DNA from 4 places in the Rhizobium sp. ERR 1071 genome. Region 2 is predicted to be linked to each of the others. Evidence: riboswitches for the same ligand, from Rfam matches in the RefSeq annotation. Region 2 holds a riboswitch; each other region holds the start of a gene.
The links. Region 2 has a riboswitch for cobalamin ahead of FBZ99_RS31405 (CbtB domain-containing protein). Riboswitches for the same ligand answer to the same signal wherever they lie in the genome.
Positions count from the first base shown of each region.

Region 1: it holds a riboswitch for cobalamin, as region 2 does, so the genes downstream of both, FBZ99_RS23820 (acyl-CoA thioesterase) here and FBZ99_RS31405 (CbtB domain-containing protein) in region 2, are expected to answer to the same signal.
Region 3: it holds a riboswitch for cobalamin, as region 2 does, so the genes downstream of both, FBZ99_RS09710 (DUF1636 family protein) here and FBZ99_RS31405 (CbtB domain-containing protein) in region 2, are expected to answer to the same signal.
Region 4: it holds a riboswitch for cobalamin, as region 2 does, so the genes downstream of both, cobU (bifunctional adenosylcobinamide kinase/adenosylcobinamide-phosphate guanylyltransferase) here and FBZ99_RS31405 (CbtB domain-containing protein) in region 2, are expected to answer to the same signal.

Region 1 is NZ_VITM01000007.1:258,337-264,280, forward strand. It holds gene FBZ99_RS23805 (ATP dependent DNA ligase) at 1-213, shown strand, start outside; gene FBZ99_RS23810 (hypothetical protein) at 273-587, shown strand; gene FBZ99_RS23815 (hypothetical protein) at 1,058-1,357, shown strand; cobalamin riboswitch at 1,851-2,061, shown strand; gene FBZ99_RS23820 (acyl-CoA thioesterase) at 2,161-3,000, shown strand; gene FBZ99_RS23825 (LysR family transcriptional regulator) at 2,993-3,910, shown strand; gene FBZ99_RS23830 (DUF1852 domain-containing protein) at 3,911-5,068, shown strand; gene FBZ99_RS23835 (methionine synthase) at 5,096-5,944, shown strand, end outside.
Region 2 is NZ_VITM01000018.1:79,181-85,124, forward strand. It holds gene FBZ99_RS31380 (ArsR/SmtB family transcription factor) at 94-450, shown strand; gene FBZ99_RS31385 (MIP/aquaporin family protein) at 492-1,190, shown strand; gene arsC (arsenate reductase (glutaredoxin)) at 1,187-1,609, shown strand; partial or broken gene FBZ99_RS33695 (arsenical resistance protein ArsH) at 1,584-1,703, shown strand; gene FBZ99_RS31400 (hypothetical protein) at 1,870-2,433, opposite strand; cobalamin riboswitch at 2,619-2,743, shown strand; gene FBZ99_RS31405 (CbtB domain-containing protein) at 2,772-2,984, shown strand; gene FBZ99_RS31410 (CbtA family protein) at 2,998-3,768, shown strand; gene nrdF (class 1b ribonucleoside-diphosphate reductase subunit beta) at 3,945-4,919, opposite strand; partial or broken gene nrdE (class 1b ribonucleoside-diphosphate reductase subunit alpha) at 4,940-5,944, opposite strand, start outside.
Region 3 is NZ_VITM01000002.1:903,568-909,511, forward strand. It holds gene FBZ99_RS09700 (hypothetical protein) at 1-106, opposite strand, end outside; gene FBZ99_RS09705 (FAD/NAD(P)-binding protein) at 127-1,542, shown strand; cobalamin riboswitch at 1,735-1,951, shown strand; gene FBZ99_RS09710 (DUF1636 family protein) at 2,060-2,473, shown strand; gene FBZ99_RS09715 (ABC transporter ATP-binding protein) at 2,484-3,263, shown strand; gene FBZ99_RS09720 (ABC transporter substrate-binding protein) at 3,284-4,243, shown strand; gene FBZ99_RS09725 (FecCD family ABC transporter permease) at 4,307-5,323, shown strand; gene FBZ99_RS09730 (mechanosensitive ion channel family protein) at 5,607-5,944, shown strand, end outside.
Region 4 is NZ_VITM01000002.1:943,419-949,362, forward strand. It holds gene FBZ99_RS09875 (chloride channel protein) at 1-961, opposite strand, end outside; cobalamin riboswitch at 1,141-1,538, shown strand; gene cobU (bifunctional adenosylcobinamide kinase/adenosylcobinamide-phosphate guanylyltransferase) at 1,680-2,204, shown strand; gene cobW (cobalamin biosynthesis protein CobW) at 2,210-3,259, shown strand; gene cobN (cobaltochelatase subunit CobN) at 3,269-5,944, shown strand, end outside.

The DNA.
Region 1 (5,944 bases), on a different contig from region 2:
TATGCCACCAGGCTCCGCAAGGATCTGGAAAAGCTCAAGACATCCCGGGCGCCGATCGCGCTGAAACAGCGTGGTGTCGTCTGGGTCCAACCGACGCTGATCGCCGAAATCGAGTATCGTGCCTGGACCGATGACGGCAAACTGCGTCACGCTTCGTACAAGGGACTCCGGGAACGGCAGGACAATGCCGAGGTCTATCGTCTACCGCAATGAGACCCAGAATGAATTGGCACAGCCCTAACCCGTGTGACAAATGGTCAAGAAGATAAGAAATGGCTCCGTTTCAATCGCCGCCAACAATAAAACTCTCCCGGCTACGCGATATTGGTTGGTCTCTGTGGGATCCAATAGGTTTATTGAAACCAGGACAACGGTGGGAAGATGAAGAGTGTAGGTCGTTCGCCGATGAATACGATACTTACCTGCTAAACGCGGCAGAACAGTTGCGTAGAGGAGTTGCCACTTCCACCGTCATTGCATATCTGGTTGACATCGAAGCTAATTACATGGGTTTGGGACAAAGACCCGATACCCATGAAAGGGCAAATTCATTGGTTGGCGCGATCAATGCGGACAGTTTGCTGTGAACCTATCCGAAGCCTTAGGCGTGGTGCCCCGCCAATTGAGCCAATCCGTTCCCCCGCAACTGGCCTGAAACGGCCCCTAGAGATCGGGATTGGCCGGCAAGTTGACCGCGGTGCGCTCTCACACTCGCCGATTTCCGGCGAGCAATATCATGGTCTCGTTCAATCCCAATCTGGAAGAATTTGGGCCTATTTGTATCGCTATCGCAATTGGTAGAGAATTGAAAAAATTGGCGTATTTCGCTTCGGCATAGGATACTAATACTTAGCCTGATAAAGAACAGATAAGCAGAGTTGTGGAACGTCTGGGCGGTTTGGTGGCTGTTGCATACCAGCCTGAAACCGCACTTTCCACGAGTGTTGAAGAATAGATACGCTAGGGACAGCTGCCTGTTATTCTAGGCAGGGGGTTGGGTTGAGCGGCCCACATCGATCCGTCCAATCGCCGCCACGGGCATATTACGACCGAGCTGGTGGGCGACGAAATCAAGCGCCTCAATGCGTTTTGCCGCCGGGCGACCGATGGTCAAGGGACCGATGTGATCATTGAAGATGTGTTAGGCACAGAAGATGCCGCCCGGCTCGAACGTTTTGATGCAGTGCAGCTTGCAACCGTTCTTCAGAGTTGCCGCGAGCATACGACGGCGAGTTCTGCCGGCAAAACCTCGTTTGCGATCTCGCGATTGGAAAAGAAAAGCAGCAATGACGCAGATCGTCTCACGAAGTATCTTGCGCGCTTCGATCTCGGATTTGAAGACATCAAGCTGCGGTGACCGCCGGCAGATTCCGTAGTGCTATTCAAAACGCGGAAAGACGAGTTCCATCACCTAGCCTGATCTAAAGCGTAATGTTCTCGCGAACTTATGGGTTGTTTGAATTTCCGGGCCGACAGTTCGATTCCCCTCACATCATTACGGATCGATTTTGTCGACTGTGGGTCGTGATCTCTAAAAGTGGCATTGCAGCCGAGTGCGGGACGACTGCTTTGCGCCGTCATTTCGGATAGCGGGACCGCCTGAAAGCTGCCTTCCCCTGATCGTATCGCCTCGTCAGCGTCGGCTATAGGCCGACGCTAGGGATACTATAGAGACGGCTAGTCCTTCGCGCACCAGAGAGCAAAGGTCTCCGGCTCTCGCAAGGCGATGACAAGATGCAACTGGCGTTGCCAATGAAGTCAGACATTAGCTTCGCATTCTACCCAAAAAAACCATGTAGCAAGTCATATAAAGATGTCGTTATATGGTTGACGGCTGCGCTCTCGCCAAGGCATGGTGTGCCCGTCGTGGTTCTGCGGATGTCGAAATCCGGAGCTAAGAGGGAATTCGGTGGCGGCGACACAAGCGCACATACCGGAGCTGCCCCCGCAACTGTAGGCGGAGAGTTGTCGTTCAACATGTCACTGAGGAAGACTCCTCGGGAAGACGAACGTCAGCGATGACCCGCAAGCCAGGAGACCTGCCGCGATAGATAACGTCCACGGGCGGGGTGTCCCGGTGTGCCGCTTTACGCGATCGGCATGCCCTGCCGTTCGCCCTGCGTCATGCGTCCGCCCCGTCACAACCTGATGGAAGTGCGGATGACACAGACGATCAAAACAACCGGCCAGCCAGCTCTGGCGACCCGTCTCATCGACATCGTTTTTCCCGGAGATACGAACCATCACGGAACGCTGTTTGGCGGAGCTGGCCTTGCTCTCATGGACCGCGTCGCATTCATAGCGGCCACCCGCTTCGGACGCGTCCCCTTCGTGACGGCCTCGTGTGAGCGCATCGATTTCAAGCAGCCGGCACATGCCGGCCACATCGTTGAGTTCTCGGCGGCGCCGGTCAGAGCCGGACGTCGATCTGTGACGGTCGAGGTCGAGATGTTCGCGGAGACAGTAGTAGGGCATCACCGCCATGCTTGCACTCGCGGCATCTTTAATATGGTGGCAACTCCCGAAGGCCAGGGCGCCCGGGATTTTTGCCTCCCGGAACTCCTGCCTGTGGAGCCGCCGCTTCCGATGGCGAGCGTCAAGATGGTGGATATCGTTTTTCCGGATCAGGCAAACAGCGTCGGGCGGATGTTCGGGGGTGAGGCTATCTCGTTCATGACGAAAGCCGCCTTCGTGGAGGCATCGCGCTACTCCGGCAAGCTGGTGGTGCTGGCGTCATCCGAGCGTATCGACTTTGCGAGACCCATTGAGATCGGGGAGATCGTCGAGGCGGAGGCACGTATCGAACGTGTGGGTCACAGCTCGATGCTTGTTGAGACAAAGCTCTGGTCGGAGAATCTGCTCGCGGGCGAAAGATCCATTACCGCCACTGGGTACTTCAACATGGTGGCGGTCGGCGAAGACAGCCGGCCGATTGCGATCCTCGAGGAAACCACTGCGGTAGAACTCTCCGCAAGCGAGGACGGGCACGCTCATGCTTGACCGACAGCATTTATCGATCCTGCGCGAAGTGGATCGCCTGGGAAGTCTGACCGCGGCCGCGGAACGGCTGAACGTGACCCAGTCCGCGCTCAGCCATACGATCCGAAAGCTCGAAGACCGCTATGGCGTGGCGATGTGGGAGAAGGACGGTCGCAATCTCCGTCTCACACAGGCTGGCCGCTACGTTGTTTCGGTGGCGCAGCGTGTGCTGCCGCAGATCGAGAGGGCCGAACATGTCCTGACGGACTATCGTCAGGGTCAGCGGGGTTCTTTGAGGATCGGCATGGAATGTCATCCATGCCATCAATGGCTGATGGGTGTGACAAAACCCTACCTCATGGACTGGCCGCAGGTAGACCTGGAGCTGACGACCTCATTCGCCGCCGGCGGTGTGTCGGCGCTAATGGTCCACGAGATCGACATCCTGATCACCCCGGACCCGATCGAGGCACCGGGTATCCTGTACGTGCCGGTGTTCGACTATGAGCTCGTGCTTGCCGCTCCAAGCTCTCACCCGCTTGCGAGCAGGGACTATGCCGACCCGATGGATCTCACCCATGAAACTCTCCTGACCTACCCTGTTCCGCCGCAGAGGTTGGACGTGTTCACGCAATTCCTGGTGCCCGCCAATTGCAGCCCCCGACACCACCGCAATGTCGAGACAACCGAGATGATGCTCCAGCTCGTGGCTGCTGGCCGTGGGGTCAGCGCCATCCCGGACTGGCTGGTGCACCAGCAGGCGGCAACGCTCGGCGTCTGCCCTGTGCGGATCGGCCCCACAGGGATCCACAAGAGCATTCATCTCGGCCTGAGACGTAGGGAAGAGGCCGTCGATTTCATTGCGGGCTTTCTCACTGCGTCGCGCGGGTCGAGAGATGTCTCTCGTCCCAAGCATGAGAGCCGCTCATGATTGCGTGAAATCAAATCAATTTTTCTTCGTCAAAGGCTCAGACATAAGGGGTGCACATACCAGCAGCAGAATCCTCCAGTACTGACAGGTAAAAGGGTGAGAGAAGCGATGAGAGCGATAAAGGAGAAACAAAGCGACCCTGCTTTCACTTCGGATGTGACGGATGATAATGCGGCGGACGCGGGATTTCGCTTCGTCCTCAAGAGTATTCCCTTCGATGAGAACTACCTTCCGGCAGCTAACACGCGCATTACGACTAATTTCGCGAACCTCGCCAGGGGGGCACGCCGCCAGGAGAATCTTCGCAACACCCTGACGATGATCGACAATCGCTTCAACGCCTTGGTTCATTGGGACAATGCTACAGGTGATCGATATTCCGTCGCCCTCGACATCATCTCGGTCGAGCTTGCGACCGATGCTCGAGGCAAGTCCGACGCCTTGCCGCTGATTGAGATCCTGAAGACGACGATCATCGACCGAGCCACGAATGCTCGCATCGACGGCATCGTCGGAAACAACCTGTCATCCTACATCCGCGACTATGATTTCAGCATCGTGCTGCCCTCATACAACAAGGAGCGCGCCGAATTCAGTACACCGGAGAATTTCGGGGAGCTGCATGGAAACCTGTTCCAATCGTTCCTGAAGTCCGAAGCGTTCAAGACGCATTTCAGGAAGCCGCCGGTGATCTGCCTGAGCGCCTCGAGCAGCAGGACCTATCGTCGGACTGAAAATCAGCATCCCGTGCTGGGGATCGAATACCAGCAGAATGGCTTCTCGGCGACCGATGAATACTTCGGTAAGATGGGATTAAAGGTTCGCTTCTTCATGCCGCCACATAGCGTGGCGCCTCTGGCATTCTACTTCCTCGGCGACCTTCTCCATGACTACACCGATCTTGAACTGATCGGCACCATCAGCACGATGGAGACCTTTCAGAAGATCTATCGTCCCGAAATCTATAACGCCAATTCGCCAGCGGGCGGCGTCTATCAACCGAGCCTGAAGCACCAGGACTACTCGCTGACCCGCATCGTCTACGATCGGGACGAACGTAGCCGGCTGGCCGTGGAACAGGGCAAGTTCGCCGAGGACCATCTGATCAAGCCTTACGGGCACATTCTTGAACAATGGTCTGCCAAGCACGCTCATTGACGAACCGAAATCACAAGGTCGAATGCCATGAAAACACTTCTGCCCACGTCAACTGCCGGCAGCCTGCCGAAGCCTTCCTGGCTTGCCGAACCCGAGAAGCTCTGGTCGCCATGGAAGTTGCAAGGCGAGGAATTGACCGAGGGCAAGCACGACGCCCTTCGCCTTTCTCTTGATGACCAGAACCAAGCGGGCATCGATATCGTCAGCGACGGCGAGCAGACGCGCCAGCATTTCGTCACGACGTTCATCGAACACCTGGACGGCGTTGATTTCGAGAAGCGCGAGACAGTCAGGATCCGGGATCGTTATGATGCGAGCGTGCCGACCGTTGTCGGCGCCGTGTCTCGTCAAAGACCGGTTTTCGTTGAAGATGCCAAGTTCCTGCGCCAGCAAACCAAGCAGCCGATCAAATGGGCGCTTCCCGGCCCCATGACCATGATCGATACCCTCTTCGACAACCACTACAAAAGCCGGGAAAAACTGGCGTGGGAGTTCGCCAGAATCCTCAATGAGGAAGCAAGGGAACTTGAGGCTGCCGGTGTCGACATTATCCAGTTCGACGAACCCGCCTTCAACGTCTTCTTTGATGAAGTGAACGACTGGGGCGTCGCCACCCTGGAAAGGGCGATCGAAGGGCTCAAGTGCGAAACGGCGGTGCATATCTGCTATGGCTATGGGATCAAGGCCAATACCGACTGGAAAAAGACGCTGGGTTCGGAGTGGCGGCAGTATGAGCGGACGTTCCCGAAACTGCAGAAATCCAGCATCGGCATGATCTCACTGGAATGCCACAACTCCCATGTGCCGATGGATCTCATCGAACTTGTCCGGGGCAAGAAGGTCATGGTCGGTGCGATCGACGTGGCGAGCAACACC
Region 2 (5,944 bases):
CCGAGGGAGATAATGTCCCTTCTGCCTTTTGTTGTTGTCGATCGGGTTCATCTGCGTTATTCCTTGTTTCAATCATTCAAGGATTGTTGAAATATGGATCAACGTCAAGCCCTCATCGCATTCGGCGCGCTTTCTCAGGAGACCCGCCTGCACATCATCCGCATGCTGGTTGTTGCAGGCCCTGACGGCATGGCTGCGGGTACGATCGCTGAAAAAGCGGAAGTCTCGCCCTCGAACGTGTCCTTCCATCTGAAGGAGCTCGAACGATCCGGCCTGATCGCGCAGCAGCGGGCGTCCCGCTCGATCATCTACACGGCGAACTATGAAGCGCTCGGGGGCCTTGTCCGCTTCCTGATGGAAGACTGCTGCTCCGGGCACCCGGAGATCTGCGCACCGGCCGCTGAGGTGGCCGCCTGCTGCGTCCCCAATCGAGACGATAAACTGCAATGATCATGGACCGCGATCATTCCGGTACGACGGAAGGTGAGGTGATGAGTAAGTTCGATCTGCCACGGCGGCTGGTTGCCGAAGGCCTCGGGACCGCGATGCTGGTCGCGACTGTGGTCGGGTCGGGCATCATGGCAACCTCGCTGACGCAGGACATGGGGCTCGCCTTGCTCGGCAACACCCTCGCGACCGGAGCAATCCTGGTCGTCATGATCACTATTCTCGGACCGATCTCGGGCGCCCACTTCAATCCGGCGGTCTCGTTGATCTTCGCAATCTCCCGCGCCTTGCCGAAACGCGACTTCGGCCGATACGTGATTGCGCAAATCATCGGTGGCGTCAGCGGTGCGGTCGCCGCACACCTGATGTTCGGCCTGCCGATCATCGAACTGTCCACCAAGGTTCGCACCGGTGGCGCCCAATGGTTCTCCGAAGGCGTTGCGACATTCGGGCTGGTGGCGGTGATCCTCAGCGGCATCAAGTTCGAGCAGAAAGCGGCCGTGCCGTGGCTGGTCGGGCTCTACATCACCGCCGCCTATTGGTTCACCGCATCGACCTCGTTTGCCAATCCGGCCGTTGCGCTGGCACGATCGCTGACAAACACATTCTCAGGCATTCGGCCGATCGATCTGCCTGGCTTCTGTGTGGCGGAGGTTGCCGGAGCGGTTCTTGCACTCATGCTGTTCACCTGGCTCCTGCAGCCGTCCACTTCATCGCCAATCTCATCGGAAGCAAAGCTATGAACGTTACCATCTACCACAATCCGGACTGCGGCACGTCACGCAACACATTGGCGATGATCCGCAATGCCGGGATCGAGCCTCAGGTCATCGAATATCTGAAAAATCCGCCGTCGCGCGAGCAACTGGTGAAGATGATCACTGAGGCCGCCCTGACCGTCCGCGAGGCCATTCGCGAGAAGGGCACGCCCTATGCGGAACTCGGGCTCGACAATCCGGACCTGACCGACGACCAGCTTCTCGACGCGATGTTGAAGGACCCGATCCTGATCAACCGCCCCTTCGTCGTCACACCGCTCGGCACCCGTCTGGCGCGGTCGTCGGAAATCGTTCTGGACATCCTGCCCGACACGCACAAGGGCGCCTTTGCCAAGGAGGATGGCGAAAAGATTCTCGATGAGAAGGGAAAGCGTATTGTCTGATCTGCCTGCTGCATCGCCGGAGCATCTGCGCCAGTTAGACCTCGAGGCACTTCGGCCGCCATTCTCGACGCACAAGCCGCGGATCCTCATCCTCTAGGGGGCAGAACAAGAGCAGTTCAAAATCCTGCGCTAAGAGGAACGCCATCGGTCATTGAGGATCGGTGGAATATTGCGCTCGATCAAGTGGCAGGAGCCGCATTTCCGGTTGGCCCGGCCCAAGCTCCGCCGGGAGAAATCAAACGATAAATGTTCGCAGCTTGCTAGCGCGCCAAATGTAACGCCGGCCTGACGACGAGAATGCGGGCAATCGCCGCAATGCCGTTCAAGCACACCAAGCCGGCGGCAGCCACTAGATTGATCAGCACGACCTTTGCGATGATGGATAAGGAAAAGGCACCGTCTCCAGAAGGAAGAAATGCCGTGGCGGCAAAAAGGATGCCTTCGTAAGCGACCAGTGCGGCAGCGAAAGCCGCAACCCAAGCCAGAAACGCATTGAGCTTGGCGCGCGTGACAAGCGTGGCTGCCAGGAACGCCACGAGGGCCGCGAAGCCGATGGCGATGCCCCATGCATAGCTGTCCCAATTACGCGGATAGCCAAGAATAAAATACCCAACCATCTGGTTGGCTAGCCAGGCTAGCAGCACAGCAAACAAGGCCATCCGGCGCGGCAGCATGATTACTGAGACAGTAGCCAATGCCACAAAAGGCGTGATGCAGGCAAAAACGGTACTGAGGGCGACGCTCGCACCGGCGATGATCAGTACCCAGGCAGCCGCAAAGGCCGGCGCGGAGGCATGTAGCGGAAACTGGCGGCGGTTGATCATCTCAAATTACCCGATGAAACGGCGATGACGTTTTATATCGCAGCTTTCGGCAAAAATCCAATCCGGCGCCGCAATGCGGACCCGCGCAAAATTAGACAATCAATGGCGCTCAGCGTCTCTGCCCAACACCACAAGCGCCCTTCTTAAGCTGCCGATATTGACACTCCGCCAGCCTTGGTCTCATGGTGGTTTTGCATCTTCAAGGTCGAGGAAGCCGGTGAAAATCCGGCGCGGTCGCGCCACTGTAAGGGATGCGGCCCTATTGGGGCTGTATCGCGAGCCAGACCCTCAACCTGAACAGGCATCAACCCAGGACGCGCAATCCCCAGGAGTTCACCATGACAAGCGCTGCTTTCGCACCAACCGTTTCACCCGCTCTTCCCATACCATTGCGGGACATTGTCCCTTGGGCAATTTTTGCTGGCCTTCTCTGCCTGCTCGCGATTTACTTTGTCGGCGCCGAAGAAGGCGCAACGTCAATCATCCATGGCATGTATGTCCATGAATGGGTGCATGACGGTCGCCATCTGCTCGGTTTTCCCTGCCACTAAAAGGGACATTTAAATGGTAAGAGATTTACTCGTTCGCGGGATGCTTGTGGGCATCATCGCCGGACTGATCAGTTTTGGCTTTTTGAAGCTGTACGGAGAACCGCAGGTAGACCGTGCGATCGCTTTTGAATCGCAGATGGATGAGGCAAAGGCGAAAGAAGAGATGGCCAAGGGCATGGCCATGCCACCAGAAGAGCCGGAACTTGTCAGCCGACCGATGCAGGCCAGTTGGGGCCTGTTGACGGGCGTCATGGTCTACTGCACGGCTTTCGGCGGATTGTTCGCACTGACCTTCGCGTTTTCCTACGGACGCTTTGGTGGCACGGCCTCCCCACGGGTTTCTGCCGCCCTGGTTGCCCTGACGGGTTTCATATCGGTCTATCTCGTGCCGAATATCAAGTATCCGGCAAATCCGCCATCGATCGGTAATCCTGAAACGATCGCTCCTCGAACCGAACTTTACTTCGGCATGATCTTGATCTCCGTCATCAGTATGATCTTCGCGGCAAAGCTTCGCAGCGGCTTGATAGCTCGTTGGGGAGCCTGGAATGCGACGTTTATCGTAACCGCCGTTTACTTTGCGGTTGTCTTTCTCGCTGGACAGCTTCTGCCAGCGATCAATGAAGTTCCGCAAGGCTTCCCGGCCGATCTGCTCTGGAAGTTCCGCGTCGCGTCGATGGTTGCCCAGATACTGATGTGGGGCACATTAGGCCTTGTGTTCGGCGCAGTCGTCGAGCGCATTGTTCCGACATCACGCGCGTCGGATCGTTTGGCCATTCATTGAAACGTGTGACAGGCCGCTCACCCGTGAGCGGCCTGTCACGTCATATCGCGAAAACGGGCCAAGAGGACCATAGTCCCTTGTCCAGGATCCGCCGATTCATCGGTAAATCGAAATATCCCGCCTCAATTTGCTTGATGGATGCAACCTTCGACTGGATGGCCGACTTAAAGCGCTGCTCAGAAATTCCAATCCTCGTCCTCTGTGGCAACCGCCTTGCCGATCACATAGGACGAGCCTGAGCCCGAGAAGAAGTCGTGGTTTTCGTCCGCATTCGGCGACAACGCGGAGAGGATGGCTGGATTGACCCTGCAGGCTTCGGCCGGAAAGAGCGCCTCGTAACCGAGATTCATCAGCGCCTTGTTGGCGTTGTAATGCAGGAACTTCTTGACGTCCTCGGTCAGGCCGACGCCGTCATAGAGCGCTTCGGTGTATTTGGCCTCGTTGTCATAGAGTGCGAGCAGAAGATCGAAGGCAAAGTCCTTGATCTCTTGGCGTTGCCCGTCCGAAAGCCGCTCAAGCCCGCGCTGAAATTTGTAGCCGATGTAATAGCCATGCACCGCTTCATCGCGGATGATAAGGCGGATCATGTCGGCCGTATTGGTGAGCTTGGCGCGGCTCGACCAGAACATCGGCAGATAGAAACCCGAATAGAACAGGAAGCTTTCGAGGAAGACGCTCGCGACTTTCTTCTTCAAGGGATCGCCAGAGGCATATTGCTCAATGATCAGCGTAGACTTCTTCTGTAGGAATTCGTTCTCCTCCGACCAGCGATAGGCATCGTCGACATCGGGCGTCAGGCAGAGCGTCGAGAAGATCGACGAATAGGAGCGCGCGTGGACCGCTTCCATGAAGGAGATGTTCGAGAGAACAGCCTCTTCATGCGGCGTTGCGGCATCTGCCATCAGCTTGACCGAACCGACACCGTTCTGGATGGTGTCGAGCAGAGTTAGCCCGGTGAAGACGCGGATGGTGAGCTGCTGCTCCTCTGGCTTCAGGGTTGCCCAGGACTGGCTGTCGTTCGACAGCGGCACCTTTTCCGGCAGCCAGAAATTCCCGGTCAGGCGATTCCAGACCTCGAGGTCCTTGTCGTCCTCGATGCGGTTCCAATTGATGGCGCGAACGCGGCTTGCCGGCTTGAATTGCATATTCATTTTCATCGTCCCTCAAACGTTCAGAGCGTGCAGGAAACGCAGCCCTGAACCTGCGTGCCTTCGAGCGCCATCTGACGAAGGCGGATGTAATAGATAGTCTTGATACCCTTCTTCCAGGCGTAGATCTGCGCCTTGTTGATATCGCGCGTTGTCGCGGTATCGCGGAAGAACAGCGTCAGCGACAGGCCTTGGTCGACATGCTGGGTGGCCGCCGCATAGGTGTCGATGATCTTTTCCGGCCCAATCTCGTAGGCGTCCTGGTAATAGTCGAGATTGTCGTTCGTCATGAAGGCGGCCGGGTAATAGACGCGGCCGATCTTGCCTTCCTTGCGAATCTCGATCTTGGAAACGATCGGATGGATCGAGGAGGTCGAGTGGTTGATATAGGAGATCGAGCCCGTCGGCGGCACAGCCTGGAGGTTCTGGTTATAGAGCCCGCCTTCCATGACGGCTTTCTTCAAGGCGAGCCAATCTTCCTGGGTGGGAATGGCAATCCCGGCCTTCTCGAAGATTTCCGCGACACGCCCGGTCGCGGGCTTCCATTCCTGCTCCGTATACTTATCGAAATATTCGCCGGAAGCGTATTTCGAATTCTCGAAGCCCTTGAAGCTCTGGCCACGCTCGACCGCAAGCAGATTCGAGGCGCGAATGGCGTGGTAGGTCACCGTATAGAAATAGATATTGGTGAAATCGACGCCTTCTTCCGAACCGTAGAAAATGCGCTCGCGGGCGAGATAACCGTGCAGGTTCATCTGTCCGAGGCCGATCGCATGGCTTTCGTCATTGCCCTTCTCGATCGACGGCACGGAGGAGATATGGCTCATGTCGGAGACAGCCGTCAGCGCGCGGATCGACATTTCGATCGTTTTGCCGAAATCCGGGCTGTCCATCGCGGCTGCGATGTTGAGCGAACCAAGATTGCAGGAGATGTCCTTGCCCATATGCTTGTAGGACAGATCGTCGTTGTATTCGCTGGCTTCGCTGACCTGCAGGATTTCCGAGCAGAGATTGCTCATGGTGATGCG
Region 3 (5,944 bases), on a different contig from region 2:
CGTGCGTTCTGTCGGCCGCAGTCCCAAGGTTGCCGAGGCCCGGATATCGGCTCTGTGTTTCCGGACCTGTGAAGTCAGCAAGCCCAAGAAAGGCATGATCGACCACCTCTCGCCCCAGGAGTTGATATGACGGTTCAGGGATTCTTTTCCGCCAGGACGAACGCGACAGCGCGGCCTTATGCGATGCCTCGCATTGCCGTGATCGGGCGCGGTTTTTCCGGCATGATGATGGCGATCGCCCTGATGAAGACGGTTCGCTTTCCCTTCCATCTGCAGCTTTTCGATCCTAATTCCACCGTCAGCGGCGGACAGGCGCTCGCCTCCGGACATAGCAGTGAAATTCTCAACAGCCGTGTTCGCGATCTTTCCGTTTCCGCGGGAGATCCCGACGACTTCAATCAATGGCTTTGCGGTAATGCGCCTTTCCGCAGCGCCGTCCCCGCCGCCATACCCGGTTTTTTGCAGATCTTCGTACCGAAGAGCATTTTCAGCGACTACGTCTATCAGCGCTTTTCGGAAGCCTTCTCGTCACGGCGGGATGTGGCGGTGCAGGTCAGCAGCGAGACGGTCTTCGGGCTTCGGCGTGTTCGGGGCGGCCGTTTCGTAGTGGAAAGCGATGGCGCCGCCAATGCGCCTTTCGACATGGTGGTGCTGGCGACAGGCTATGGCATTAGCGATCACGAATTCCAGGCCAGCGATCTCGTGACCGTGCCGACGACGGTGCGGGCGCGCCGTCTCGTGTCGCGACCGCATACGATCCTGCTCGGAAGCGGCCTGCGCGTCGTCGATCGGCTGCTGCAGATGCGTGAGAACGGCTATACGGGGCAGATCACCATTGTTTCGCGGCGAGGCTTTCTGCCGCAGAGCCACACACGCAACAATGCCGATCCGGTTTTCCCTGCCGACGAGATGCCCGGCAAGCTCAGCGAGATCGTCCGCTTCGTCCGCAAGGCTTGCGTCGAGGCGGAGGCGAACGGCCAGAGCTGGCAATCCGTCATGAACGGCTTGCGCAAGCATGCGCGCTCGCTTTGGCGATCTCTGCCAGCCGGGCAGAAGCAGCAGTTCAACCGCCATTTGCGGGCGCTTTATGACAGCCATCGCAATCGGCTTCCCGAGGCGCTGCATGTACGCCTCAATCAGGAGCTTGCCGAGGGCAATACGCTGCTGCGGCGCGGTCATTTTATCCGCCGCACGCCGACCGGGCTGGTTTTGAAGCCGGCTGGCCGGCAGGAGACCGAGCAGCTCTATGCCGACGACGTAATCGATTGTCGGTGCCAGGCGCCGGATTTGAATGCACCCTTGCTGCGTAGCCTCATCGATGCCGGTCTCGCGGTGCCGGACGAGCTTGGCCTCGGTCTCGCCGTGGACGCGACAGGCTCGCTTGAGGTCAACGGGCGTACGACAGACGGGCTTTTTGCGATTGGTCCCCTGGGACTTGGAAGTCTCCCCGACATCGATCTGGTGCCTGAGATCGTGACGCAGGCCTATGCGGCGGCAGAGAGCGTCGCGGAGCGTTTTCATCCTCAGTGCAAGGCGGTCTGACAGCCCTGCGGTTTCTTTCATTCTGGATCGCGATTGAGTGCTGCCGCATATGCATATCGCAGTTGCGGCCTCGAGCGGAGATAATGGCTTGTCATTTGTTATGTAATAACGTAACGATTGCCTACTCAGGCCGAAGCTCCAGGACAAATGAAAGCGCATATGACATCCCCGTTGCCCGCATCCGCTTTCTATGACATGAATACCGCCGATGGTGCTGCTTTCGGATCGATCCGGATGGCGGCTGAAAAGGGAACACGGTGCGGATTACCCATCAGGGGCCAAGACCGTGGCTGCCCCCGCAACTGTAAGCGGAGAGCGCGTTCGCAATATGCCACTGGCGTCAAGCCGGGAAGGCGCGAACGAGTTGTGACCCGCGAGCCAGGAGACCTGCCATCGACGATATCAACCGCAACGGACGGGGTGTTCCGATGGAAAATCAGTGGTTGGGCGAGGGCGCCGCTGCGTCCGCTGGCCCCATCTTGACTGTGCCTCCGGCGAAATCTCCGGGAGGCATCTCATGGATAATACAAAAGAGGCGACGCACCGGATCACCGTGTGCACCAACTGCCGTCATGTCGGCAAACCGTGCCGGCCGGGCCTCGAACTCCTGAAACATCTGCAGATGGCGATCTCCCAGGCTGACGCCGCACTCGCAGATGATTTCAGCCTGGAGGGCAGCGTCTGTATGGCGGGCTGCGAACGGCCGTGCACGGTCGCTTTCCAGGCCACGCCAAAGTCGACGTACCTCTTCGGTGACATCGAGGATGCGAGCGATATCGGTGCGCTCGTCTCCTTCGCGAAGCTTTATCGGGATCGCCCCGATGGGCTGACCCGCGAAAGCGAACGCCCGAGAGCGCTGGCAGGCAAGACCCTCGCGCGCATTCCCGCCGCCATCGTATCAGCCGAACGCCAGCTGGTCGTATTGCAATAGGAGCCGGGTCATGTCCGAACGAAGCGCACGACTGGAAGCAGACGGCATCAGCTGGGGTCCCCAGAAGGGAATGCCGATCATCAGTGGCATCACGCTATCAGTCGAGGCCGGCGCCCGGCTTGCGATCATCGGTCCGAATGGAGCCGGCAAGTCGACCTTGCTGCGCTGCCTCTATCGCGGCCTCAAGCCGCAGCGAGGTTCGGTGCGTCTCGACGGCATCGATCTTTGGTCCATAGGTCCGCGGGAGGCGGCGCAGCGCATCGCCGTCGTGCCGCAGGAGACGCCAGGTGATTTTCCCTTCAGCGTGCGGGACGTGGTGTTGATGGGCCGCATCCCGCACCGCAAGGGCATGGCACGCTGGAGCGATCGCGACCATGAGGTCACGACCAAGGCGCTTGCCCGTCTGGAACTGGAGTCTTTGGCACAGCGGCAATTCGCGTCGCTGTCGGGTGGTGAGAAGCAACGGACGCTGATCGCCCGCGCCTTGGCACAGGAGCCGGAACTCATCATCCTCGACGAGCCGACCAATCACCTCGACATCCGCCATCAGCTCGAGATTCTTGAGCTACTCAAGAGACTCGGCCCGACGATCATCACGACGCTGCACGATATCAATCTCGCTGCTGATTTTGCGACGCAGATCGCCGTCATGGATTGCGGGCGGCTTATGGGCCACGGCGAACCTGCCGAAGTCCTGACTGTGGAGCATGTCTCGAACGCTTTCAGGGTTGGTACGCGGCTGCATCACACCGACGGCGGCCCGCAGCGCTTTTCCTTTTCCCTTCGATAATACGATCATTGGAGTTATTCATGTTTTCTCGCATGTCCCTGTCTGCCGCGGCCTTGCTTATCGGAAGCCTGTTTGCGGGCACGACGCTCGCCGAGCCTGTCACCGTGCGCAGCTGCAATCGCGATGTGACCTTCGACAAAGCGCCGGAGCGGGCCGTTTCCAACGACGTCAACCTGACCGAGATGATGTTGGCGCTGAAGCTACAGGACCGCATGGTCGGCTATACCGGCATTTCCGGCTGGAAGACGCTGGATGAGAAGCTGCGTGACGGCGTGAGGGAACTGCCGGAGCTGTCGCCGAAATATCCGAGCAAAGAGGTGCTGCTCGGCGCCAATGCGGATTTCTTCTTTGCCGGCTGGAACTACGGCATGAAGGTCGGCGGCGAGGTAACTCCGGAAACGCTCGCCCCCTTCGGCATCAAGGTCTATGAGCTGACCGAATCTTGCATCTTCGTCATGCAGAAGAACAAGCCGACCATGGACGACATGTTCGTGGATCTCCTCAATCTCGGCAGGATCTTCCGCGTCGAGGACAGGGCGGAAGCGCTGGTCGCCGGCTATCGCAAGCAGCTTGGCGAGGTCCAGGCGAGGATCGGTCATGTCGCCAAGCCGACCAGCGTTTTCGTCTATGACTCCGGTGAGGAAAAGCCGTTCACATCGGGGCGCTACGGCATTCCGACTGCCTTGATCGAGGCTGCCGGCGGCGTCAATGTGATGGACGACGTCGAGAAGAGCTGGACTGAAGTGTCCTGGGAGCCGGTCATCGAGAAGAACCCTGAAGTGATCGTCATCGTCGATTACGGCCAGGTCACTGCCGCCCAGAAGATCGCCTTTCTCAAGGGCAATCCGGCCTTCAGGAATATCGATGCCGTGAAGAATGACCGCTTCGTCGTGCTGCCCTATGTGGAGGCGACGCCGGGGCCGCGCAACATCGAGGCCATCGCCACGCTGGCCAGGGCCTTTCACCCGAGCGCCATGTAATCGTCTGCAATGCCGATCCGCACCAGTCGATCATGGGGCGGATCCCTTCCTCAAGTTTCAAGCATGCGCCTCAATCTCTCCATCCTCATCCCCTTGCTCGCCATAGGCTTCATTCTGTCGATCACCGCCGGTGTTTCGCTCGGTTCGGCATCCATTCCGTTCTCCACCGTCTGGTCGATTGTCGGCAACAGACTGCATGTTGGTGCCTTTCCGGCCACCTGGTCCAGCGGGCAGGAAAGCATCGTCTGGGACGTCCGTTTTCCGCGCGTCGTTCTGGCGGCGCTCGTCGGGGCGGGGCTTGCCATCACCGGCGCCGTCCTGCAGGCGCTGACGCGAAATCCATTGGCGGACCCGCATCTCCTCGGCGTCTCCTCCGGGGCGGCATTCGGCGCCATTCTGGCGCTATTGCATACCGGGCTGATCCTCGGCCTGTTGACGGTGCCGTTGTTCGCTTTTGCCGGCGCCTTGCTCGCAACCGCGGCCGTCGGGCTGACGACGCGGCTGACGCGCTCGCATTCGGCCGATCGGCTCGTCCTGTCGGGCGTGGCGGTAGCCTTCGTGTTCACGGCGCTTGGCAACCTCCTGATCTTTCTGGGCGATCCGAGAGCCGCCAACACCGTTGTCTTCTGGATGCTGGGCGGGTTAGGACTGGCGCAATGGCAACATCTTATCTATCCCGCCGGCATCCTGCTGTTCTGCCTCGTTTCACTTCTTCCGAAGACGAGGGAGCTCAATGCACTTGCGATGGGCGATGAAACGGCCGTCACGCTTGGCATTGCCGTTGCACGATTTCGCTTGCTACTCTTCGTCATCACGGCGCTGCTGACCGGCGTGATGGTCGCCTTTTCAGGCGCAATCGGTTTCGTCGGGTTGATGGTGCCGCATTTCGTGCGGCTGATCGTGGGCGGCGACAATGTGCGCGTGGTGCCGCTGAGCGCCGCTTTCGGCGCACTGACGTTGATCTGGGCTGATGTCATCGCGCGCCTGGTGATGGCTCCGGAGGACATGCCGATCGGCGTGGTCACCGGGCTTACCGGAGGCGTCGCCTTCATCTTGATATTGCGGAGCAGGCGCGCATAGATCGACCCATTGCCAAGGTGTTTTCCTGGCCTATTTCCGGGCGGGCGATGATCGGCGCGGCAGGTCGTCGTCAAGATGAGAGCGGCCGATATCCGGTTTTGAAGGAGAGTCCGGATAGGATAACGGCATGGAATGCCTTCGTGTCGCCTTTCTTTGTCTTACAAGGCGTACGCGTAAAGACTATGGAATTCGCAATCCTACTATAGGACGACTCGGGTCTCCATTTTTGCGGCGATTTCGGTCATCCACTGCCTGCGACTTCATGTGCAACGAGGAGCTCTGCTTGCGCCCGCTGAAATCTCGTCTTTTTCTATTGTCCCTTTTGTTGCTGGGATTGGGTGTGTTTACCGCCATCATCCCGCTGGCGGGGGCTGCCCTTGCGCAGGATCAGCAGCCGGCCCAAGCGTCGCAGCAAACGGACCAACAGCCCGGGCAGCTCGCCAATGGGCTGCTGGACGCAGCTGTTACCGATCTTGGCAAAGCGAAGAAGACTTATGCATCGCTTCAGGACGCGGCGAAACAGGCAACATCGGATGACGAGACGCTCGTGGCGCTGTCCAGCCAGGTCGACGAACTCAACCGCACCACAGCTGCTATTTCCGCACGCCTGAAACCCCGTAC
Region 4 (5,944 bases), on a different contig from region 2:
CCGTAGACAGATTGAGATGCAGCGCGCCATGGCCGGCAGATAGGACCTGCGGCGAAATCAACGCCAGTGTTCCGACGACCAGGCCGCCGAGCGCGGGCCGGAAAGGCGGCGCGATGGAACTCTTGCGTGCCAATTCTTCGACCCAGGCGACGCCCTGCATGATCAGGATGCCGATACCGGCGCAGAAGGCACCAAGCAGGATAGCTGGAAGATAATCCGCCGGAACGATCGCCCCGAAATGATCGATATCGATGGCGAAGTCATCGCCGGCAAGCAGTCTTGCAATCATCGTCGATATCAGTGCCGAGACGACGACAGGGGTTAGCGTCAGGATCGAATAGCTGCCGATGATGAGCTCAAAGGCATAGAAGGCACCGGTGAGCGGCGCATTGAATGCTGAGGCAATAGCACCCGCAGCACCGCAGCCGACGAGCATGCGCAGGTCTGCGCGGCGCATCTGCATCTTATAGCCGAATTTGGAGGCAATGCCGGCCGCGAGCTGCGTGTAACCCGCTTCAAGCCCGACGGACGCGCCGAATCCATTCGAGATCAGGTTCTGCACGGCGACGATGATGCTGTCGGTAAGCGACATCCGGCCGCCATGCAGCGCATTGGCTTCGATCGGGTCGACCATCGGCTTCTTGCGCGTGCGCGACAATATGTAGAGCAATATGCCGAGAATGATGCCGCCTGCGATCGGTGCGATGAACAACACCGATTTGTCGGGAATCGCCATTGCTGCCGAACTCAAGCGTTCGTAGTCGGTTATACCGTAGATGACGCTGTGAAGCTTGCGCGAGATATAGCTCATCGCGGTGACGGCACAGCCGGACGCTATTCCCACCAGCGCGCCGGCAAAAACAAGTCCCAGCTCGCCACGGCGCAGCAATGCCCTGAAGCGACCGAGATCGAATAGGACCGAGAAGACGCCGAGACGTCGCGGTTGGAATTTCTGCAGCATTGGAAGCGGACGATACGTTTTGCTCGAATGTGAGGGGTTACCCTCTATAAACTCCTAACATCAAAGAAATACGGCAAAAAAGCCGCTGGTTTTATGGGAATTTTCAACCGAATTCGCAATCAGGATGGCGCAGGTCGCATCCATGCCGTTGATTGACTTGAACTCAGTGAAAGCCTAATCATTGCGGCATAACGAATGGTTCCTGAGCGGCGATCTGCCGCATGGGATGAAAAGGGAATGTGAAGGGGCGGACCCAATCCGGGCGTTCTCATCACAGCCGACCCCGCGACTGTAGAGCGGTCAGGGTCTTTCGTTCGGTTTGAAGTCTATTTCGTCGATGGTTCGCATGGGGCGAACGGGGCGGGGCAGGCGCAAATCGAAAAAGCCACTGGTGTGGCATCATGATTAACCGGGGCTGGACGCCTCTTATTCTACGAATCGTCCGCCTTTTCATGATGCATTGCCGGGAAGGTGAGAAAGATCCGCTGGCGCACGATCGGGGGCGACCGGTTTCGGTCCGCCCCCTTGCGGCGCCTCATCCGCGAGCCAGGAGACCTGCCATGCGTGCCGGGCGCAGAGCCTGTTTTGGGACGCGAGTTCCGCTGCCAGCACGGAGGTTGTCATGGCGCAAGACGAGTTTTCGGCGTGTGAGCGCCTGTTTCCCGGTTCCAGCGACGTGCTGCCGACCCTCGCTTTTGCTCGAGAGCGGGCATAACGCATGTCGTCTTCGATTTCCCAAGCGGTCTTCGTTCTTGGCGGCGCGCGCTCCGGCAAATCCAGGTTTGCAGAATCGCTGGTGTCGGATACCGGCCTCGAATGTCACTATGTGGCGACAGGGCGGGCGTGGGATGACGAGATGCGCGAGCGCATCGCCAAGCATCGTGCCGATCGCGGCGATCTATGGCAGACGCATGAGGAGCCTATGGATCTCGTCGGGCAGCTTGCCGCTATCGACGCGGAGGGGCGGGCGGTGCTTATCGACTGCCTGACGCTCTGGGTGACCAATCTGATGATGGCCGAGCGGGATATGGCGGCAGAATTTGCCGCTCTCACTGCATTTCTGCCGACTGCGCGATCAAGGCTCGTTCTCGTCTCCAACGAGGTGGGCTTGGGAATCGTACCAGAAAATCGCATGGCGCGCGAATTTCGCGATCATGCCGGCCGCCTGCACCAGATGGTCGCGGCGGCGAGTGCTGAAGTTTATTTTATCGCAGCGGGCCTGCCGCTGAAAATGAAGGGTTGATGCATATGAATCAGGAAAAGATTCCAGCCACCGTCATCACCGGCTTCCTGGGGGCCGGCAAGACGACGATGATCCGCAACCTCCTGCAAAATGCCGGCGGCAAGAAGATCGCGCTGATCATCAACGAGTTCGGCGACCTCGGCGTTGATGGCGACGTGCTGAAGGGCTGCGGTGCGGAGAACTGCACGGAAGATGACATCATCGAGCTGACCAATGGTTGCATCTGCTGCACCGTTGCCGACGATTTCATCCCGACTATGACGAAGCTTTTGGAGCGTGATGCGCGCCCGGACCACATCGTCATCGAGACGTCAGGCCTTGCCCTGCCGCAGCCGCTGGTCGCCGCCTTCAACTGGCCTGATATTCGCACCCATGTCACCGTCGACGGCGTCATCACGGTGGTCGACAGCGCGGCTGTTGCCGCCGGCCGTTTCGCCGACGATCACGACGCCGTAGAGGCTGCTCGCGTCGAGGACGACTCGCTTGATCACGAAAGCCCGATCGAGGAACTTTTCGAGGATCAGCTGACCTGCGCCGATCTGATCGTGCTCAACAAGACCGATCTGATCGACACTGATGGTCTCGGCCGCGTCCGCGCCGAAGTAGCCTCGCGCACCGCCCGCAAGCCGACAATCATCGAGGCCAAGAACGGCGATGTGCCTGCCACTGTCCTGCTCGGCCTCGGGATCGGCACGGAAGACGATATCGTCAACCGCAAATCTCACCACGAGTTGGAGCACGAGGATGGCACGCCGCATGACCACGACGAGTTCGACAGCTTCGTCGTCGAACTCGGCCCGATTGCCGATCCGGCCGCCTTCGTCGATGCGCTGAAGGGCGTGATTGCGGAGCATGATGTGCTGCGCCTCAAGGGCTTCGTCGATGTCCCCGGCAAGCCCATGCGCCTGCAGCTTCAGGCCGTCGGCAGCCGCATCGACACCTATTTCGATCGCGCCTGGACGCCGGGTGAAGCCCGCGCGACCCGGCTTGTCGTGATCGGCCTGCACGAGATGGACGAGACGATCGTTCGCAAGGCGATCGAAGCATTGGTCTAAGGGAAATCCATGCACCTTCTCCTGGCTCAAAAGGGAACCATCAGCGACGGAGAGGAGGCGATCGATCTCGGGCAGTCGCCCGGCGATATCCTCTTTCTGTCGGCTGCCGATACCGAGCTTGCGGCGATTGCCGCGGCCCACGGAGAGGGCGGCTGTTCCCTTCGGCTTGCAAGCCTGATGAGCCTCAAGCATCCGATGTCCGTCGATACCTATATCGAGAGAACGGCGCGGCATGCGAAGCTCATCATCGTGCGGGCGCTGGGAGGAGCAAGCTACTTCCACTATGCGCTGGAGGCGCTGCATGCCAGTGCAGCGCGCCAGGGTGCCTTGATCGCGGTGCTGCCGGGTGATTCGAAACCTGATCCCGGGCTGACACCTTTTTCCAACGTCGCGCTCGATGACCTCAATGCGCTCTGGTCCTATCTGATCGAGGGCGGGGAGGCGAATTCGCGGGCGTTTCTCGCCTATGCCGAGGCGATGCTCTCAGGCGCCGAGAAGCCGATGCCCGCCGTACCCTTGATGAAGGCCGGGATCTGGTGGCCGGGGCGGGGCGTGATCGGCGTCGAGGAGTGGCGGAGAGTCTCCAAAGCGGAGATGGCGATCCCTGCAGGATTCGAACCTCCGACCGTCGCGATTTCCTTCTATCGGGCGTTGGTTCAGAGCGGTGAAACCGGACCTGTCGAAGGCATGATAGAGGCGCTTATCGCTGAGGGCATGCGGCCGTTGCCGGTCTTTGCCTATAGCCTCAAAGACGCCGTGTCGGTCGGTATTCTCGAAAGTGTCTTTACCGAGCTGAAGCCAGGCGTGGTCATCAATGCCACTGGCTTTGCCGTTTCGGCGCCCGGTGCAGATCGTCAGGCGACGGTACTGGAAACGGGCGATGCCGTTGTTCTGCAAGCCATCTTCTCGGCGTCGTCGAAGGAGGCGTGGGAGGCATCTTCGCAGGGGCTTTCGGCGCGCGATCTCGGCATGAACGTGGCGCTCCCCGAGGTCGACGGCCGTGTTCTTGCCCGCGCCGTGTCCTTCAAGGCTGCGGCCCGCTATGACGAGAGAGTCGAGGCCAATATCGTCGCCAGCGAGCCGCTTCAGGATCGCATGCGCTATACGGCGCGGCTTGCAGCCAATTGGGCGCGGCTGCGCAATACGCTGCCCGGCGATCGCCGCGTCGCGCTTGTTATGGCGAACTATCCCAATCGTGATGGACGTCTCGGCAATGGTGTCGGGCTCGATACGCCGGCCGGCACGATCGAAGTGCTGAAGGCGATGCGGGCGGCCGGCTACGGCGTTGCCGATCTGCCTGCCGACGGCGATGCGCTGATGCGGCACTTGGCGGAAGGGCCGACAAATTCGGGGTACGATGGCCGCGTGGTCGGCGAGACGCTTTCCTTCAGCGACTACAAGCATTTCTTCTCGTCGCTTCCCAAACCGATTCAAGATGAGATTACCGCGCGCTGGGGGGAGCCTGAGGCCGATCCCTATGCGTTGGATGACGGCTTTGCCCTGCCGTTCGCCCGCTTCGGGGATGTGCTCGTTGGTATCCAGCCGGCGCGCGGCTACAATATCGATCCGAAGGAGAGCTACCATTCTCCCGATCTCGTGCCGCCGCACGGCTATCTTGCCTTCTATGCCTTCCTGCGCCGCTCTTTCGATGCGCATGCGGTCATTCACATGGGCAAGCACGGCAATCTCGAATGGCTGCCGGGCAAGGCGTTGGCGCTGTCGGAAAATTGTTATCCGGAAGCAATCCTCGGACCACTGCCGAACCTCTATCCCTTCATCGTCAACGATCCCGGCGAGGGCACGCAGGCCAAGCGCCGCACGAGCGCCGTCATCATCGATCACCTGACGCCGCCGCTGACGCGTGCCGAAAGCTATGGCCCGCTGAAGGATCTGGAAGCGCTGGTCGACGAATATTACGAGGCTTCCGGCGGCGATCCCCGCCGCATCCGTCTGCTGCGTAAACAGATCCTCGATCTCGTCGCCGATATCGGGCTAGATCAGGATGCCGGCATCGCCAAGGGCGAGGGCGAAGACGAGGCCTTGCGCAAGCTCGATGCCTATCTCTGCGACCTCAAGGAAATGCAGATCCGCGATGGGTTGCACATTTTCGGCGTCTCGCCCGCTGGGCGGTTGTTGACGGATTTGACGGTGGCGCTGGCAAGGGTGCCGCGCGGGCTGGGCGAGGGTGGCGATCAGAGTCTGCAGCGGGCGATTGCTCGGGATGCGTTCGAGGATGTGGGGAGTGCGATACCCCCCTCTGTCGCCTTCGCGACATCTCCCCCACAAGGGGGGAGATTGGTTGCTCGTGCTGCCCCATCGCCTCAAGTGACTGTCGAATCCGCAGATGCTGTTGGTAATAAATCGGGAGAACGAAGCGGCACACTCCAATCAATCTCCCCCCTTGTGGGGGAGATGTCAGCGAAGCTGACAGAGGGGGGTATCCCTCCGAACAAGCCATTCGACCCGCTAGACTGTGACATGGCCGCCGAATGGACCGGCCCGCGCCCCACAATTCTCCAAGACATCTCCGACGCCTCCTGGCGTACCCAAGGCGATACCGTCGAACGCATCGAACTCCTGGCCGCAAAGCTCGTGAATGGCGAAACGGCCTGCCCGGAGAACTGGCCCAACACTCGCATGGTTCTCGGCGAGATTGGCTCGAAGCTCCAGCCTTCCATCCTCGCT